DNA from 4 places in the Dactylosporangium sp. NPDC051484 genome. Region 1 is predicted to be linked to each of the others. Evidence: riboswitches for the same ligand, from Rfam matches in the RefSeq annotation. Region 1 holds a riboswitch; each other region holds the start of a gene.

Region 1 (4,688 bases):
GCGGCGGCGCGCACGGTGTCTGGCACGTGGAGGCTGGTGAGCTTGCCGCCGAGCGGGGCGCGGGAGCGCACGACCCGCCCGTGGCGCGAGAGCGCGGGCGATCGGCGTCCGGCGTGCGCGCCCGCCTGCCGGTTGGCGCGCCCGGCGATGCTGAGGAGCCTGGGTTTGTACGGCAGGCCCGCGAACGCCAGCGCACCGGGCGCCCCGACGCCGCCCTCTTGGGACATATCCGATAAATCTGATTCACCCTGTGAATCGGATTTATCGGATATGTCAGCATTCGAGCGATTTGTCGGCGGCTGGTGAGCGGCGTCGCCATCCGCGGCGCCGGCATCGGCGCTGTCCGACTGGCCTGCGGCGCCGTCAGGAACGCCCTCGGCACCGTCCGCGGAGTCGCCCGGCGAGCCTTCCGGTGCACCGTCCGGGGGCGTCGGGCCGCCGCCGTCGTCGTCCGGCGAGCCGCCCGGCGGGTCGTCGTCGTCCGGGCCGGCCTCCTGCTCCAGGACCTCCTCGAGGCGGTCGCGGCCCGCGCCCGGCGGGTCGAGCGGATCCCGGCGCCGACGGTGCGGCAGCGCCAGCCGCGCGGCGTCGCGCACTTCGTTCCTGGTCACCACGGTCCTGCCGTGCCACGCCGCCAGGGCCACCGCGGTCCGCGCGACGACGATGTCGGCGCGGAGGCCGTCCACGCGGTACGCCAGGCAGATCCGCGCGATCCGCTCCAGCTCCCGGTCGGGCAGCGCGACCGCGCCGAGGCGGGCCCGGGCGGCGGCGATGCGCCCGGCGAGCGCGGCGTCCTCCTCGACGTAGCGGGCGGCGAACGCGGCGGGGTCGGCCTCGTAGGCGAGGCGGCGGCGCACCACCTCGGCGCGCGGCGCGGCCTCCTGCGGCGCGGCGACGCCGACGACGAGCCCGAACCGGTCGACCAGCTGCGGGCGAGGCTCGCCCTCCTCCGGGTTCATCGTGCCGACGAGCAGGAACCGGGCGGCGTGCTTGACCGAGACCCCGTCCCGCTCCACGTGCGCGCGGCCCATCGCGGCGGCGTCGAGGAGCAGGTCGACGAGGTGGTCGGGCAGGAGGTTGACCTCGTCGACATACAGCACGCCCCGATGCGCGGCGGCCAGCAGGCCGGGCTCGTAGGCCTTGACCCCGTCGCCGAGCGCGCGCTGCAGGTCGAGGGTGCCGACCACCCGGTCCTCGGTGGCGCCGACGGGCAGCTCGACAAGGGCGGAGCGGCGGTGCTCGAAGCCGGCGCCGGGCGTGTGCGGGCCGTCGGGGCAGGCGGCGTCGGGCGCGGCCGGGTCGCAGGCGAACCGGCAGCCGGCGACGACCTCGACCTCGGGCAGCAGGGCGGCGAGGGCGCGCACCACCGTGGACTTGGCGGTGCCCTTCTCACCGCGCACGAGCACCCCACCGATCGCCGGAGACACGGCGGTGAGCAGGAGCGCCAGGCGCAGGTCGGCCAGGCCGACGACGGCCGAGAACGGATACGGCGGCGTCACGGGCACACATCCCTTCGGCGGGTCCGCGCCCGCGAGGCGGTTGAACAACGGCGGCCGGAGTCTCCTGACTCCCGGATCGCCGCCACACCTCGACGTCCCGGTCACAGTGGCGGGACCGTCCCGGATTCGCACCGGGTTCCTCCGTATACCGCTTCCGGTCATCGTGTCCCACGGGCCCCGGGGCCGTCAACGTAATGCGGTGTGACCCTCACGATGGGCGGCGGCGGACGGTGGGGCGGGTATGCGGCGCCGGTGGGACCCGGCCGCCCGGACCGCGCTGTGCGTGCCGCTCGTGGCGATCGCGCTGGTCGCCGGGCTCCCGCGCGATGTGGTGTGGCGGCATCAGCCGCGGACGGGCACTTGGCGGCGCTTCTTCTTCGGCGCCGCCACCGGAGCGCGCCGGGCCGCGGCCACGATCATGAAGGCGACGCCCGCGATGATCGCGCCCGGGATCAGCCAGTCGGTGAGCACGAACGGGGTCTGCGCAGCCGCGCGCGGCGCCGGGCCCGGATCCGTGCCGACGTCCGGGAAAAGGCCGGGCGTCGAGGAGGGCGCCGCGGTCGCGCCGGAGTGCGCACCGGCCAGCGCCGCCGACGGGCCCGAGGTCGGGGCGGTCCAGCCGGGCGGGGGCTGCGTGACCGGGCCCGAGTACGTGAACTTCAGCGTGCCCTTGACCGGCTCGCCGTCCGAGGCCACGGACTGGTACGCCATCGTGTACACGCCCTGCTCCGGCCAGTGCGAGACGTCGATGATCGCCGGGTATCCGGTGTTGAACACGCGCGGCTCGAACTTGCCGTCGACCAGGTAATACTCCTCGACCGGCTTGTCGAGGCGCTTCGGCTGGCCCGTGCGCCACGCGCCCTCGACGCGCCGGCCGGACGGCGTGGTGAGCGTGAACCACGCATACGAGACGGGCGTCTCCGTGAAGTACAGCGTCAGATCGGCCCTGGGCTGGCCGACCGTGCTGTCGGCGACCGGGTCGGACATGGCGAGCTGGCCGTGCGCCGCGGCCGGGGACGCCGGCAGCAACAGGGCGGCGACCACCGCCAGGACGGCCAATCCGCGCACCGGCAAACGCATCGACCCATGATGGCGGGTTCCGCAGTGCGCGACAAGCCGCTAAATTCACAGCCCTGACAAACCCCGCCGCCGACGGGAGACCAACCGTTGCCGAACGCCCGACCGACCGCCCGCGCCGGCCTCACCCTCGCCGCGCTGCTCGCGTTCGCCGCCGCCTGCGGCGACGACCCCTCCCCCGCCGCCGCGCCGACCACCGCGGCTGCGGCGCCGCAGTCATCCGCCACCACCGCGGCCCCGGGATCCGGCGCGCCCTCGCCGCCGGTCGCCACCGGCTCGCCGGTGCCGTCGCGGCCGGCCGTGGACAAGGACCTCGTGTACACCATCGCCAAGCGCCGGGCCAACCCGCCGGCGGGGCGCGTCGAGGTCACCCGGGGTGACGTCGTGCGCATCACGGTGACCAGCGACGAGGCCGACCAGGTGCACGTCCACGGCTATGACGCCGAGCTCGCCCTCGCCGCCGGGCAGCCGGGCTCGATCACGCTCACCGCCGAGCGCACCGGCCTGTTCGAGGTCGAGACGCACAAGTCGCACCTGGTGCTGTTCCAGCTCGTGGTGCGCTGATGGGCCCGGCGGACGTGCTCGCCCACGGCGTGGGCGGGCGGCAGGACCTGCCGCTGACCCCGGCGCAGCTGACGGTCGGCGCGGCGCTCGCGCTCGTGGTGTCGTTCGTGGTGCTGGGCGTGGCCTGGCGGGAGCCGCGCATCGACCCCGACGCGGGCCGCCCCGTGCCCGCGTGGCTGTCGAGGGCGGCCGGGGCCCTCGCCTGGCCCCTGCGCGTCGCGGGTGTTCTGCTCGTCGTGGTGCTGCTGGTGCAGTTCACGAAGCCCGACGACGAGAACAACCCCGCCGCCGGCCTGGTGTATGTCCTGTTCTGGGTCGGGCTGGTCCCGCTGTCGCTGCTGCTGGGCCCGGTCTGGCGCAGGCTCAACCCGCTGCGCGCGATCGTGGCCGTGATCCGGCGCGACGGCGGCCGCCCGCTGCCCGCCGGGCTCGGGTACTGGCCGGCCGCCGCGGGCCTGTTCGCCTTCGTCTGGCTCGAGCTCGTCGCGCCCGACCGCGCCACGCTGCCGGTGTTCGGCGCGTGGCTGGCCGTCTACGCGGCGGCGATGCTGGCCGGCGGCCTCGTCTACGGCACCGCCTGGTTCGACCGCGGCGACGCGTTCGAGGCGCTCAGCGACCTCGTCGGCCGGCTCGCGATCGTCGGCCGCCGTCGCGACGGCGCGCTCGTGTGGCGCAACCCGCTCGACGGCATCGCTGGCCTGAACGCCGCGCCCGGCCTGGTCGCCGTCGTCGTGGTCCTGCTGGGCGCGACGTTCTACGACGCCATGTCCGGCGCACTGTTCTGGCTGCGCTTCACCCAGGAGAACGGCCTGCCCGCCCCGGTCACCGGCACGCTGGGCCTGCTGGCGGTCACCGGGGCGGTGGCCGCGGCGTACCGGACTGCCACCCGGGCCGCCGGCCGCCGCGGGCGCACCTCGGCGGACCGCGCGGCGGGCGAGCTCGCCCACTCGATCGTGCCGATCGCGGTCGGCTACGTGGTCGCGCACTACTGGTCGCTGTTCGTCCTGGAGGGCCAGCGCACGGTCGCGCTGCTGTTCGGCGCCGAGGACTTCAAGGTGTACAGCGGGATCATCACCCCGACCGGCGTCGCCAACCTGCAGGTGACGGTCATCGTGCTCGGCCACCTGGTCGGCACGGTGCTCGCCCACGATCGCGCCCTGCGGATGTTCCCGCGCGCGCAGGCGGTCACGGGACAGCTGCCGCTGCTGGGCCTCATGGTGGTGTACACGGTGGCGGGCCTGTTCCTACTGTTCGCCGGCTGAGCCCGGCACCCGTGCCGAACACGAGAAGGCGGGCGGCACGAGGGAGGAAGTGCCGCCCGCCTGGCTCATATATGGGTATCGAGACCGTGTTCTCGAGGTCGGTGGTCCGAGGATCTCGCGATCCCTTCAAGCGGTGCTGAAGACAGCATCGCCGACGGGACTTGGCGGAGACTTGGCGCTTGCTTGCGCCCATGTGTCGGCCGCGCGACAGGACGGTCATGGTCCGCCGACAGCGGCCTCCAGCGCGAGGCGCTCGGCCGCGGCGGCGCGGACCTGCGGGGTCTCG
Region 2 (4,688 bases), on a different contig from region 1:
CTGGCGAGTCGAACGGCAGCCGCAGCGTGAAGAACGCGTCCTGCAGGCCCATCAGCCCGAGGCCGACCGGCCGCCAGCGCGGGTTGGACGCGGCCGCCTGCGCCGACGGGTAGTAGTTGATGTCGATGACCCGGTCGAGGAAGACCACGGCGGTGCGGACGGTCTCGCGCAGCCGCTCCCAGTCGACGCCGTCGGCGGTGACGTGGGCGCCGAGGTTGATCGAGCCGAGGTTGCACACCGCGGTCTCGTCGTCGCTGTTGACCTCGACGATCTCGGTGCACAGGTTCGACAGGTGGATGGTGTTGCCCGGCTTGCCGGTCTGGTTCGACAGGCGGTTGGAGGCGTCCTTGAACGTCATCCAGCCGTTGCCGGTCTGCGCGAGGGTGCGCATCATCTTGCCGTAGAGCTCGCGGGCCTTGACGGTCCGCACGGCCTGCTTCTCCGCCGCCCGGTACGCCTCGTCGAACTCGGCCCCGAACAGGTCGGGCAGCTCGGGGGCGTCGGACGGGTCGATGAGCGACCACTCGGCGTCGGCCTCGACGCGGCGCATGAACTCGTCCGGGATCCAGTTGGCCAGGTTGAGGTTGTGGGTGCGGCGGGACTCCTCGCCGGTGTTGTCACGCAGCTCGAGGAACTCCTCGATGTCGGGGTGCCACGGCTCCAGGTAGACGCACGCCGCGCCCTTGCGCCGCCCGCCCTGGTTCACCGCGGCGACGCCGGCGTCGAGGGTCTTGAGGAAGGGCACGATGCCGTTGGATTTCCCATTGGTACCGCGGATGAGCGCGCCCCGCCCCCGCACGCGCGACCACGAGATGCCGATGCCGCCGGAGAACTTCGACAGCTTCGCCACCTGGTGATACCGCTCATAGATGGAGTCCAGCTCGTCGAGCGGCGAGTCCACCAGGAAGCACGAGGACATCTGGGTGTGCCGGGTGCCCGAGTTGAACAGCGTCGGCGAGCTCGGCAGGTATGCCAGGCTGGACATCAGCCGGTAGAAGCCGATCGCCTCCGCCGGCGTCTGCGACAGCCCGCACGCCACGCGCAGCAGCCAGTACTGCGGCGTCTCGACGACCAGCCGGGTCTCGGGGTGGCGCAGCAGGTATCGGTCGGCGACCGTGCGCAGGCCGAAGTACTCGAAACGCAGGTCCCCGTCGAGGTCGACGGCGTCGTCGAACTTGCGGGCGTTGCGGGCCACGAACGCGGCCGTCTCGTCGCCGATCAGCCCCTGCTGGTGGCCATACCGGATCGACTGGCTGAAGCTGGCGATGCCCTGCCCGCGGACCTCCTTGTCGACGAACGCGGCCAGGAGACGGGCGGCGAGACGGGAATACTGCGGCTCCTCGCCGATGAGCTCGGCGGCGGTCTGGATCGACAGCTTGTCCAGCTCGGCGGTGGTGGCGCCGTCGTACAGGCCACTGATCGTCTTCGTGGCCACCCGCAGCGGGTCGATCTCATCCAGCTCGCCGACCCACCGCTCGACCGCCTTGACGATCTTGTTGACGTCGACCGGCTCCAGGTCGCCGTTGCGCTTGCGGACCTGCATAGCATGCCGCCGCTGCTCCGGCGCCCCCTGACCGGGCGCGGCCTTGTCCTGCGTGACCGTCATGTGTGTCCCCCTCGTCACCCGTATGCCGACTCCGGACGGGCGCGCAGGGGACGACGTCACCGGACCACGGCATGCGCCGTCATCTGGCGTCGGCGTCGACCGTCCCGCGCGGTCTCCGACCACTGCGGGCCGATGTGGCCCGCAGTGCGCTGGCAGGTCTTCGGACTCGCGGGCATGACCGGACTCGGTCGCCTACCGGCCGTCGCTTCCCAGACCGTGCGGCCCAGTGCTCGATGACGGCTTTCGTTCCCACTTACCGCTGCGGGGCAGTCCCGGACTCACACCGGGTTCCCTCTTGCGATGCCCGTCCTGGCGGGACGGGCGAACCAGCTGCGGGCAACACCATATATGGGATTCGCTGAGAATAGGAACACCAGATCGTGTGTCGGCGTGTCGCGTGCGTCGCATCACCGTGCGTGACGCCCGAGTGGAGGTCGCCGTGGTGGCATGCGGCGGCGAACGGCGGCCAGGCAAGCCCTGGCCGCCGTCAGTTGCCGTGCCCCGGGGACCTCGCGGCCCGCAGGCCCGCCGCGAGGATCTGCAGGTCCGACCCGACGATCAAGTACCCGGCCCCCGCCAGTCCCTGCGCGGAGGCGGCGTCCACGCTCGCAGACCAGCCGCCGAAGGCCGCCCCTGCCGCCCGCGCGGCCGACGCCACCCGCTCCACCTGTGCTGACAGCTCGTCGCTGGAGGGCAGGCCCAGGCTCACCGACAGGTCGGTGGTGCCGACGAACGCCACGTCCAGGCCGTGGAGCACGTCAGGCCATGGCTCGGCGATCGCGGTCTCGATCTGACCGACCAGCATCGGCGGAGCCTCGGCCTCCGACTGCAGGAAATCCCGCAGTGAGGTAGCGCCGAAACCGGCCACCCTGTTGGCGAGGCTGACCGATCGCTCACCGGACGGGGCGAAGCGCGTCGCGGCCACCAGGCGACGCGCCTGCTCGGCGGTGCGCAGCATCGACAGCTGGATGCCGGCCGCCCCGTTCTCCAGCAGCCGCGCGATCAGCGCCGGCTCGACGGCCGGGACGCGGACCAGCGCCGGTATGCCACAGACCTCGGCGTGCCGAACCAGGCCGATGGCGTCGGCCTCGCCGAGCGTCGAGTGTTCGAGGTCGACGACGACGAAGTCGAATCCCGCGTACGCCGCCATTTCGACGACGTCGGCGTTGGCCAGCTTCACGAAGGTGCCGACCAGGCGGTGACCGGCCGCCAGTTCGGCCCTCAAGGTACGCCGGAGTCCGTGGACCGAAGTCATGCCGAAGCGCCGCCCCGCCACGGGACGGTCTGCACCCGGGCGCCGTTGCGGATGACGATGGCCGGCTCGAAGCGCGGCGCGACGATGGAGTTGCCGGCCGCGTCTGGCAGCTCGACCTCACTCGTCTCGGTCAGCACCGTGACGTCCGCCCGGCCACCGACTTCGAGCCGGCCGTAGCCCTCGGCGTCCAGGCCGAGCAGGGCCGCGGGCGTGACCGTCGCGCGACGAATGCACTCCTCGAACGGCGCGCCGAGCGCCACCAGCTTGGAGATGCTGGTGAGCAGGTCGAAGACCGGGCCGCGCCAGTTTCGGGCGCTGGTGTCCGAGCTGAGGATGTCGGGCAGGAAGCCGGCGCTGATCGCGCGCCTGGCCACCTCGAAGCTGAGGTTGCTCTTGCCGTGCGCCGAGTCGAACAGCACGCCACGCTCGCGCGCCGCGAGCACCTGGGGCAGCACGGCGTCGCCGTCGAGGATGCCGTGCGGCTTGCCGGTGTAGCAGTGCGCGACGACGTCACCGGGGCGCAGGAAGTCCAGGACCACGGGCAGCGGCGCCTCGGTCTCACCGATGTGCACCATCAGCGGCAGCCTTGCCTGCTCGGCGAGGACGATCGACTTCTTGAGCAACGCCTCCCAGTGGTGCCCGACGACATCCTCGGAGAGGCGGATCTTGAAGCCGCGCACCACATCCGGGTTCTCCTCCGCGGTCGCCAGAGCGTCCTCGACCACGAGCGTGTCCGGGTTCATCAGCTCGCCGAAGCGGAAGTCGATGAGGCCGAGCACCGACACGTTGAGGAAGTTCACGACGCGCAGGTCGTTGGCCTCGACGACCAGCTTGCGGAACGCGGGGAACGTCGAGGCCCCCGCCGTACCCGCGTCAGCCACCGCGACGACGCCGCGACGCAGGTGGGCCTCCTCAGCCGGCGCGCCCACCTTCGACACGTGCTGGAAGATGTGGCTGTGCCCCTCGACCAGACCGGGCACCACGGTCGAACCTGTGCAGTCCAGAATCTGTACGCCCCGCGCCGCCAGGTCCGGGCCGATCGCGGCGATCCGGGTGCCGCTGATCGCGACGTCGCAACGCGTGTTGGTACCGGAGGCGGGATCCAGAACGGTGCCACCGGCAAGGACGAGATCAAACTTCAGCAGACTTGGATCTGACACTGGGGACCTCACAGGGTTCGCACGTTGCCGTGGCGGACAGGTAATGAATCAATGCGTGTGGCTTGCCGATCAGCCCGCGCCCGGGCGATCGCACGATGGCGCCTCGACGGTCGTGACGAGCGGCAGGACGGGGCCGACCTCGACGCGGATCCGGTCACCGGGCACGAGGTAGCTGCCGCGATCCTGACCGGTGCCGGCGGGGGTACCCGTCAGCACGACATCGCCCGGCTCCAGCGCTGCGAACCAGGAGATGCGCGCCAGCAGGTCGGGCACGCTGAAGATCATGCCGTCGCTGGTGTCCTCCTGGCGCAGCTCGCCGTTGAGCCAGGTACGGATCGGAATGCGGTCGCGGTCGGCGAACTCGTCCACCGTGCACACCGAAGCACCGAGCGGATTGAAGCCTGGGAAGCTCTTGGCCAGCGTGGGTGCGGCCGTGGCACGCATGACGTCGCGCGCCGTCATGTCGTTCGCGGCGGTGATACCGGCAACGCTCGGCCACACCTGCTCGGCAGCGGCGCGGTAGAGACGCCGGCCGATGACGATCGCTATCTCCCCCTCGTAGTCCATCTCGGCCGTCCGTCCGGCCGGGATCGCCACTTCGGCGTCCGGCGCCAGCACGGCCGACGGCGCGCCGAGGTACAAGATCGGCTCACTCGGCAGGCCACGG
Region 3 (4,688 bases), on a different contig from region 1:
GCCGGGGTCGGCGACGGCGGCGACCGCGTCGGGGTCGCTGACGAGCCTCGGACGGCGCTGGTCGGCCCGCCACGCGTTGCTGACCACGTTGCGGGCGATGGTGAGCAGGTACGCCCGGGTCGTGTCCCGCGTGACGTCGATGCGCTCGATGTGCCGCCACGCGCGCAGGAGCGTGTCCTGCACGAGGTCCTCGGCGCGGTGGCGGTCCCGTTCGTACCGCGAGACGAAGGCGAGCAACACACCGTAATGCTCGGTGTACAGCGCGGTCATGAGCTCCTCGTCGCGCGTCACCACAGCCCCTCTCGACAGCCTCCCCACACGGGTCTACACCACGAGACGGTTCAGGGTTCAACCAAACCGCAGCCGATAGGGTACGGGCGTGAACCCGTACTTCGTCTGGGAGGACCACGAGGCCGGGGCCGGCTGGCGCCCGTTCGCCGAGCTGCTGGAGCCCGGCGTGCTGGCGGAGCGGGTGGCGGTGTCGCGGCAGGGGCTGGTCGCGATGTACGGGCTCGCCGAGGACGCCGTGCCGGAGCGCGTGGTCGCGTCCGTGCTGTTCCTCGGGTACGCGTCGCGGCTCGTGTCGCCGCTGCTGGCGGAGTCCCTGCACGGGACGATCCGCGGGGTGACGCCGGCCGACCTGTGGTGGCGGCCGGTGCCTGGCGGGCCACTGCCGGTCGCCGCGCTGGCGGTCGAGGCGCGCCCGGCCGCGGACCTGTTCGACGTGGCGGTGCTCGGCCTGGTGGCCCCGCTGCTGGAGGTGTTCCGGGCGCGGTTCCGGCTCTCGCCGCGGGTGCTGTGGGGCAACGTCGCGTCCGCGCTCGGCGGGGCGGCCGGGCAGCTGCCGGAGGGCGCGTGGCCGGCAGTGGCGGACCTGCTGGGCAGGCCGCCACTGGCCGGCATGGCGATCGTCGGGCAAGCAAGCGCCGGGCAGAGGTCGCTACGCCGTCGTAGTTGCTGCCTGTACTACCGCATCCCCGGCGGCGGCACGTGCGGCGACTGCGTGCTCAGGCCGGCGTGACCGCCACCGGGCGCTCCGCGACCCGCGGCCGCTCCAGCAGGCGTTCGGCGGACGCGCCGAAGACGAGCCCGATCGCGGTCCACATCAGCAATTGAGCGCCGGCCGCGTACAGGCGGAACTCGTAGAGCAGGTCGGCCGGGAAGCCCGGGAAGATGATCTTCCCGCTACTGTCGAGCAGCGGCGGGGGCGTCTCGGTCGACTGGCCCAGCTCCTTGTTGGCGTCCAGGTCACCGAGGTTCGGCAGCAGCACGAACAGGATGCCGATCGCGAGCGCGTAGGCGCCGACGGCCAGCAGGGCCGCGTTCCACGTGCCGAAACGCGGCTGCAGCCGGCGGCCGAGCCAGGTCGCCAGGATCATGAGCACCACGGAGGCGCCGGTCAGCACGAGGTACAGCGAGCTGCGCAGCCCGATCGTGGCGTCGTTGCCGACCGCCGGCGGATTCGTGGGGTACTTCAGGAACGGCACCAGGAAGACCCCGGTGAACGCCGCCGCGGCCACCAGCAGGGCGAGCGGCCGGGCCCGGATGCGCCCGACCCGGCCGAGGCAGATCGCATACGCGACGGCGAACAGGGCGCCCATCGCGACGCCGAAGAGGATCAGTGCCGCGCCGATGCCGACGTTCTCCTGGATGGCGCGGCTGAAGATCTCGTGCTCGTGCCCCTCACCCAGGGCGTGCGAGCGGCCATCCTCGTAATCGATGGCCTGCTGGATCAGGGGCTCGGCGAGGATGCGGGCGAAGACGAACGCGAGCACGCCACCGACTGCGCCGGCCAGCAGGCCGCGCAGGATGAGTCGCTTTTCCATTGTGGGCGGGAGCCTGCTCAGTGGCAGGGGAAGCCGAGGAAGTGGCGGCCGTCGTGCACGAACTCGTGCAGGTGGGTGTCGCTGCCGAAGATCGACACCGCGCCCTGGTCGATGCCCACGAAGTAGTAGACCAGCAGGGCGAGCAGCGCGGTGCCGCCCAGCCAGAACAGCGAGCGGGAGATCGGCAGGACCAGCGGGGTCGTGGTCGCCTGGGGCGTCTCGGCACTGGAGATGGAGCTCATCTGTGGCCTCCTTCAGGGATCGTGCGTCCCTCGTGTGGATGGGGAGTCGTGGCGGCGGAGTATCCTGACTCACCGCGAGAGGCGGCTCACAGTGGCGCGACCGTGCTGGACTTGCACCAGCTTCCCTCACCCCGTCACACGTCAGACACTAAGAGTCGGGCGCTCCTTACGTCAATCGGGCCGGCACCCGTAGGCACCGGCCCGTGGCCATTCACACACACTTCACACACGCACGCCCGGCGGGATCACTCCGAAGATGAGGGCCGTGGACCCCGACCCCTTGTGGTTGATGAACCCGCCGCAGAGCACCGACCCGCCCGTCGCCGGGAACCGCGCGAGCCCGGCGAGAATCTCCAGGCTGACCCGGTGCCGCCGGTACACCAGCAGCGAGGCGCGGTACTCCGGGTCGGTGCCCAGGTCGGGGCCGAACGTGTCGATCCCGGTGCCGCCGTTGTGGCCGATCCGGCCGGTGTCGATGAACCACTGCACGGTCTCCGGCGCGAAGCCGGGCTGGTGCAGCACGCCGTCGGCGTCGAGGTTCGGGAAGGCCGGGGTGCCCCACTTGTACTCCCAGCCGGTCCACATGATGATCATGGACTCGTCGGGGATGCGGCCGTGGCAGCGCTCCCACTGCTTCACGTCGTTGACGGTCAGCGCGTAGTCGGCGTTGCGCGCGCACTTGTCCCGCACGTCGATCTTCACCGCCGGCAGGAACAGGTCGTTGGGGTCGAGCTCGTCGGCGAGCGGCTCGCCGGCGTTGAAGTGGCCGGGCGCGCCCCAGTGCGTGCCGGTCGCCTCGCCCTCCCGGACGTACTGCAGGTAGTACCCCTCGTTCTCGATCGTGGCGATGGTCTCCAGCGTGAACTCGGGGTCGCCGGGGTAGATGTTCGTCTTCGCCGGGTCGTTGACGTGCGACAGGCTGATCAGGCGGGTCTTGCCGGGCCGCAGCGCGGCGCCACCGGCGGGGGCCGCCGAGGCGGTCCCGGCGAGCCCGGCGGCGCCGGCGACGGCTCCGCCGGCCGCCGCCAGCAGGTGTCTTCTCTGCATAGTTCTCGAATCGTCCCTTCGCATCCGTGCACGACGATGTCGCTGCCGACTGTAGGGCCTTCGGCGCCACCCGTCCGGGACCTTCGGCCCGGCCCGGCGCGCGCCCGCTCGCCTACGATCGCGCCGGCGGGTGATCTTTCGCGAGATCGGGGAACCTTCGCCGTGCCGCGTGCGACTAAGGGAAGACCGACGGATCCGGAAGGTGGCCGCGTGTCCAAACGACAACGCGACTCGCGTGAATACGCGCGCCGAATGCGAATGATCCAGGAGCGGGCGACCGCCCGGCGCGGCCGGATGCGCGTGGCGTACTCCGCCATCGGCGTGGTGCTGCTGATCTTCGCCGTGATGATCGTGGTCAAGCTCGGCAGCGCCGGCGGCGGACAGGAGGCGCCGAGCGCGATCCCCACCGGCACCGCAGCCGCCGAGATCGTCCAGGGGGTGACGACGGTGCCGGCCGCGACGCTGGACTCCGTCGGCAAGGGCTCCACCCAGGTGCTGCCCTCGGTGATCACCGGCCAGCCCCCGCTCACCGACGGCGGCAAGCCGCTCATCCTGTACGTCGGCGCCGAGTACTGCCCGTTCTGCGCCGCGCAACGCTGGCCGGTGGTCGTCGCGCTGTCGCGGTTCGGCACGTTCAACAACCTCGGGCTGACCACGTCGGCGGCCGACGACGTGTTCCCGAGCACGCCGACCCTGTCGTTCCACGGCACCACGTACACCAGCCAGTACATCGCCTTCCAGGGCGTGGAGACGTCCACGAACGTGCGCAAGAACGGCCAGTACGAGCCGCTGGACAAGCTCACCGACACGCAGGCGCAGATCTTGCAGAAATACAACGCGCCACCGTTCGTACCGAAGGACTCCGCCGGCTCGATCCCGTTCATGGACTTCGGCAACAAGGCGGTGCTGAGCGGCGCCACGTTCAGCCCCCAGCTGCTGCAGGGGCACACGTACGAGCAGGTGGTGAGCGCGATCCGGGACCCGGACAGCCAGCTCGGCCGGGCCGTCACCGGCAACGCCAACGCCTTGACCGCCCTGATCTGCCGGATGACGGGCAACCAGCCCACCGACGTGTGTTCCAGCGCCGCCGTGCAGGCATTCCAGGGGGAGTTCGCCAATGTCGGCAAGTGAAGCCGCGATCGACCGGCGGCTCGTACAGTCCTGGGTGCCGATCACGTCGCTGGTGCTCGCCGTGGCCGGCCTGGCCGTCTCGGTGTACCTCACGATCGAACACTTCACCTCGTCGACCACCCTGGCCTGCCCGGATACCGGCGCGCTGAACTGCCTGAAGGTCACCACCTCAGAGCAGTCGGCGGTGTTCGGCATCCCGGTGGCGGTGCTCGGCCTGGTGTACTTCGTGGCGATGCTGGTCCTCTCGCTGCCGGCCCTGTGGCGCTCCACCAGCCCCGCGATCCGCTACGGCCGGCTGGCCCTCGCCTCGATCGGCGTCCTCTTCGTCTTCTACCTGGTCTTCGCCGAGCTGTTCACGCTGAACGCGATCTGCCTGTGGTGCACCGCGGTGCACGTGCTGGCGGTCGGGCTGTTCGTGGTGACCGTGGTCGGCACGGCGTAC
Region 4 (4,688 bases), on a different contig from region 1:
GGCCGACGGAGAACCCGTACATGAGCAGCAGCCCGAGCAGGAATCCCGGTACCGACACACCCAGCAGGGTCACCAGGCGGGCGACACGGTCGGCGACCCGGCCGTGCCACACCGCCCCGGCGATCCCGGCCGGTACCGCCACCACGACCATGACGACGAGTGCGGCACCGGCCAGTTCGAGCGTCGCCGGCAGCCGCATCCACAGCTCGTCGAGGACCGGGGCGCCGCTGCGCAGCGACGTACCGAGGTTCCCGGTGAGGATGCTGGTCAGCCAGCCCACGTACTGCACCGGGTACGGCTCGTCCAGGCCGAGGTCACGGCGCAGCGTGGCGAGGTCCTCCTGCAGGCGGCTGATGTCGGCGCCGGGCTCCACCATGGACAGCAGGATCGCGTGGCTCGGGTCACCGGGGATGAGCCGGATCATCGTGAACACCACGATCGAGATGCCCAGCAGTACCGGCACCGTCGCGGCAAGCCGCACGGCGACGTAGCGAAGCATCGGGCCGGTTACCGCGCCAGCCACATGCCAGGCAGGATCCGCCGCGACAGGTTCGGCTCCACGCCGCGCACCCGGGGCGCGTAGGCCGCACCCCACTGCGTCGAGGCGTACAGGTAGACCAGCGCGACATCGTCGAGCAGGATTCGCTGCGCCTGCTTGGCCAGTTCGGCCTGCTTCGCCGGGTCGAACTCGGTGCCGAGCTGGTCGATGAGCGCGTCGGCCTGCGGGTTGCTGTAGCCGCCGTAGTTGGACACGACGCCGGTGCGGTAGAACGAGCGCAGCTGTCCGGCGATGTCGCCGGTGGCCGAGCCGCACGAGCAGTACGTGGCGATCTCGAAGTTGCCGTCGAGCATCATCTGGTTGGAGGCGGTGGTCTCGACCGGGGCCAGCTCGGTGGAGATACCGACCTTCTTCCACTGGCTCTGCAAGGCGATCGCCAGGGGCTGGAACACGGTGTACGTCAGGATCTTGAAGTGCAGCCGGGTGCCGTCCTTCGCCCGTACCCCGTCCGGGCCGGGCGACCAGCCGGCGGCGTCGAGGATCGCCGCGGCCTTGGCGGCGTCGGTGGTCGTGCCGGAGTCCACGGCGTAGGGCAGCCCGGCGGGAAAGTGCCCGGTCGCCGCCTTGGCGTAGCCGTGGTTGAGCCCGTCCACCAGTTCCTTGCGGTCTGCCGCGAGATCGAGGGCCTGCCGGACCGCCTTGTCCCGCAACGCGGGGACCTTCGTCGTGTTCAGCCAGATGTTGCGGGTGGTCGGCGCCGGCGAGTACACGCTGAATTTCGTGCCGGACTTCTCGTACTGCAGGCGCTGATCGATCTCGACGTTGAACTCGGCGTCGGCGTCACCGGAGCGCAGCGCGAGCATCCGGGCCTGCGGGTCGGAGCCGAGCCGCGCCTCGATTCGCTTGAGCTTGATGCCGCCTTCGGGCTTGCCCCAGTAGTCCGGGTTCGCCTCGGCGACCAGCGTCTCCCCCGGCACGAACTGGACCGGCTTCATGAACCCGGTCAGGTCGGGGTCGCGGTTGAACTCGTCGCCGCGCCGGTCCGCCTCAGCGGCATTGTGAATGCCGTACGTGGTGAGCCGGAACGCCAGCCCGGGGTCGGGAGTCTTCGTCGTGATCCGCAGTGTGGTGGCGTCGGCCGCGGCGAACTCCATCGCGCCGAGGATCGACTTGGCGCGCGGGTTCTTCGCCTTGTGCCGCTCCAGGGACGCCTTGACCGCGGCGGCGTCGACCGGCGCCCCGCTCCAGAACCTCAGACCACTGTGGAGTGTGAACTCCCACACGGTGGGCTCGACGGTTCGCCATGACGTGGCCAGACCTGGCCGCAGGGTGGCGTCGTCGTTCTGCACGACCAGGGACTCGGCCAGGCCGTTCTCGAGGATCCGCTGCGCGTCGATGTGGACCGGATCGAGCGACCTCGGCATGTTGACCGTCAGGAACTTCAACGTCTGTTCGGCGGCGGGCTCGTCGGACGTCGCGACCGGATTGGCGCTGCCGCAACCGGCGAGCGCAAGGGACAGCACGGCGACCAGCGCCGCCGCCCGGAAAATGGACAGCATGCGGAACATCAGCCTTCCAGCACCTCGTGGACAGGGTGTACACGTGCGTGCCGTGGCCGGTCTCCTGGCTGACGGGAGGTGCGTCCCCGGCCGGCCTTCCCAGGCAGAACTGCCCAGTGACCCCACAAGGGTGGATGCCGGAGACTCCCGATCACAGTGGCGAGGGCCGCGCCGGCGTTCCACCGGACTTCCCGAGCACCACGACTCCGGCAGACTACGCAGAGGCCAACCGCACCGACAAGATCCGAATGAGGCATGCCACACTTGCCTGCGCCCGGCAGGTTATGGCCCCCACCGCCGCACCCTTGCCGGCTCCCGCCAGCAGGACCGGCACGTCATCCTGACACCTGTGGATGGAATTCGTGTTGCCGCCGGTCGCGTCGCCCCGTACGGTCTTGGCTCATGTTCTCGCCCAGTGACGTCTAGCCGTCAGGCTTCGACACGGATCCCCCATGGACAACCTCACGTCGACGCCGCCTCGATCCCTGTGGCGTCAGCACGACTTCCGGCTGCTGCTGGGAGGACGACTGGTCTCACAGCTGGGCGACTCGCTGCAGTTCCTCGCGCTGCCTCTGCTGGTCATCACGCTGACCGGGTCCTCGACGCAGGCGGGTGTCCTGCTCGGCCTGCAAACCGTGGTCTACCTCGTCTTCGGACTGCTGGCGGGCGCGCTGGCCGACCGCTGGGATCGCAAGGCCACGATGATCTGGTGCGAGATCGGGCGTGGCGTGCTGACCGCCACCATTGCCGTAGCCGCGGCGTTCGGCATGCTCGGCATGCCGCAGCTCTATGCCGTCGCGGTGCTGAACGGCGTGCTCAGCACCATGTTCGGGGCGGCGAACAGTTCGGCGTTGCCGAACATCGTCAGCAACCGCGACCTACCCGGCGCGCTGGGCGCGGCCGGGGCGATGTCCAACACGCTTCGCATCGTCGGCGGCTCCGTGGCGGGCATCGCCTTCGCCGTGAGCCGGATGCTCCCGTTCGCGTTCAACGCCGCTTCGTTCCTGGCGTCGGCCGTGTCCTTACGCGGCATCCGCGCCGACTTCCAGCAGGCACGGGCCACGACGCCGGCTTCGCCGCGCGCACTCGTGATCGACATCGGTCGCGGGCTGGCCTGGCTGTGGCGCAGACCGGTGATCCGGACGCTGGCGCTGCTCGATGCCGCAGACAGCCTGCGGTACGGCGCCGGCTACTTGCTGATCATCATGCTGGCCAGGCAACTGGACGCGAACCCCACCCAGGTCGGCATGGTGTTCACCGGCGCGGGCGCCGGCGCCCTGCTCGGCAGCCTGCTGGCACCCGCGCTCACCCGCCGGTTTCCGCTCGGGGCCCTGTCCGTCACGATGCTGTGGGTCGAGGCGACGGCCTTTCCGTTCTACGCGGTGGCGCGGACGTGGTGGCTGCTGCTGGTCGTGGCGTTCGTGGAGTCGGTGGTCTCGCCCGTCTACATGGTCGCCCTCGACTCCTATCGGCTCGCCGTCACCCCCGACGCCCTGCGCGGCCGAGTCACCAGCGCGATCGACACGCTCACCACCGGAGGCGCAGCGATGGGCACCATGGCCAGCGGCGCCTTGATCGCGCTGCTGGGAGCACCGGCACTGACCATCGTCCTGGCCGGATGGCTGACACTTCTCGCGCTCGTGGCGACACTGAGTACAACCGTCCGCACGGCTTCGGCGACATCCTGAGTGATGGTCCCGCACGGCCGACACGAGTCACGGACAACCGACCACATCCGGTGGGGTCGCCGACCACATCCGGTGGGGTGGCCGACCCGGCCGGTGGGGTGGCCGACCCGGGCGGTGGGGTGGCCGACCCGGCCGGTGGGGTGGCCGCAGTCGGGTCGACCGCGCGGTCGCCGCAGCCGGGGTCGGTGATCACTGGCGGCGTTGGCAGGCGGCCCACCCGCCGAGCACCGCGCCGGCGGTGAAGTCGCGGGCCGAGCAGGTCCGGCGCGGGTGGGGCGGCCGGGTCCGGGATCGTGGTGCGCTTGCGGCGCCGCTGGTGCCGGCCGACCACCCCACGTTCACGCATGATCCGTTCGACGCGTTCGCGCTTGACCCGCACACCCTGCTCGCGCAGCTCGACGGCGACACGCGGGAAACCATCGGTGCCGCCGGACGCCGCGTGCAACGTGGCGATCCGCTCGGCCAAGGCGTCCTCGGCGGCCACACGCCGCCGCCGGTCCGCCTCACTGGCCAGCCACCGGCAGATCATCGATCCATCTCCCTGGCGAAATATGCGGCTGCCCAACGCAGGATCTCCTTTCTCGGCCCGCAGTTCGGCCACCTCCCGACGCAACCGGCGATCTGGATGATTGATGCCTTGAAGATTCAGTGGTCGTAGGCGATGAGGGACCGTTTGCTGGGCCGCCGAGAGTTCGGTTGCGCCAGATGACGCCGGCCAGGGCGCGGCCGCCGTGGGCTTCGACGTCGAGTTGGCCGTTGAGGGTGTCGAAGACGATGCCGCGTGTTCCTCCGCGATCCGCCGGACCCGGTCCGACACGACCATGCCGGTCGGGGCGATCGTGGTCATGCCGAGCCGGCGCTGCGCTATCCACCCGTTGGACGGCAGCCGAACGCCCGCCACGTCCACGCCGCAGGCATGCCCAGCCAGAGCTTCGGCCGTCC

Evidence for each region. A riboswitch is a leader RNA that binds a small molecule or an ion and turns the genes downstream of it on or off. The one in region 1 is predicted to bind cobalamin.
Region 2: it holds a riboswitch for cobalamin, as region 1 does, so the genes downstream of both, AB0367_RS04490 (ribonucleoside-diphosphate reductase subunit alpha) here and AB0367_RS06925 (VWA domain-containing protein) in region 1, are expected to answer to the same signal.
Region 3: it holds a riboswitch for cobalamin, as region 1 does, so the genes downstream of both, AB0367_RS21150 (CbtB-domain containing protein) here and AB0367_RS06925 (VWA domain-containing protein) in region 1, are expected to answer to the same signal.
Region 4: it holds a riboswitch for cobalamin, as region 1 does, so the genes downstream of both, AB0367_RS31820 (ABC transporter substrate-binding protein) here and AB0367_RS06925 (VWA domain-containing protein) in region 1, are expected to answer to the same signal.

Annotation. Positions count from the first base shown of each region.
Region 1 covers NZ_JBFAZX010000003.1:124,531-129,218, reverse strand. Annotated here, with positions in the region: gene AB0367_RS06925 (VWA domain-containing protein) at 1-1,499, opposite strand, end outside; cobalamin riboswitch at 1,534-1,702, opposite strand; gene AB0367_RS06920 (copper resistance protein CopC) at 1,842-2,579, opposite strand; gene AB0367_RS06915 (hypothetical protein) at 2,667-3,140, shown strand; gene AB0367_RS06910 (hypothetical protein) at 3,140-4,402, shown strand; gene AB0367_RS06905 (hypothetical protein) at 4,619-4,688, opposite strand, start outside.
Region 2 covers NZ_JBFAZX010000002.1:116,606-121,293, forward strand. Annotated here, with positions in the region: gene AB0367_RS04490 (ribonucleoside-diphosphate reductase subunit alpha) at 1-1,606, opposite strand, end outside; cobalamin riboswitch at 1,740-1,952, opposite strand; gene AB0367_RS04495 (aldolase/citrate lyase family protein) at 2,094-2,831, opposite strand; gene AB0367_RS04500 (amidohydrolase/deacetylase family metallohydrolase) at 2,858-4,021, opposite strand; gene AB0367_RS04505 (fumarylacetoacetate hydrolase family protein) at 4,091-4,688, opposite strand, start outside.
Region 3 covers NZ_JBFAZX010000012.1:90,066-94,753, reverse strand. Annotated here, with positions in the region: gene AB0367_RS21165 (sigma-70 family RNA polymerase sigma factor) at 1-291, opposite strand, end outside; gene AB0367_RS21160 (ferric iron reductase) at 380-1,021, shown strand; gene AB0367_RS21155 (CbtA family protein) at 1,008-1,826, opposite strand; gene AB0367_RS21150 (CbtB-domain containing protein) at 1,844-2,068, opposite strand; cobalamin riboswitch at 2,101-2,236, opposite strand; gene AB0367_RS21145 (cyclase family protein) at 2,291-3,115, opposite strand; gene AB0367_RS21140 (DUF929 family protein) at 3,326-4,246, shown strand; gene AB0367_RS21135 (vitamin K epoxide reductase family protein) at 4,233-4,688, shown strand, end outside.
Region 4 covers NZ_JBFAZX010000029.1:52,192-56,879, forward strand. Annotated here, with positions in the region: gene nikB (nickel ABC transporter permease) at 1-499, opposite strand, end outside; gene AB0367_RS31820 (ABC transporter substrate-binding protein) at 508-2,067, opposite strand; cobalamin riboswitch at 2,095-2,276, opposite strand; gene AB0367_RS31825 (MFS transporter) at 2,511-3,746, shown strand; partial or broken gene AB0367_RS31830 (hypothetical protein) at 4,111-4,688, opposite strand, start outside.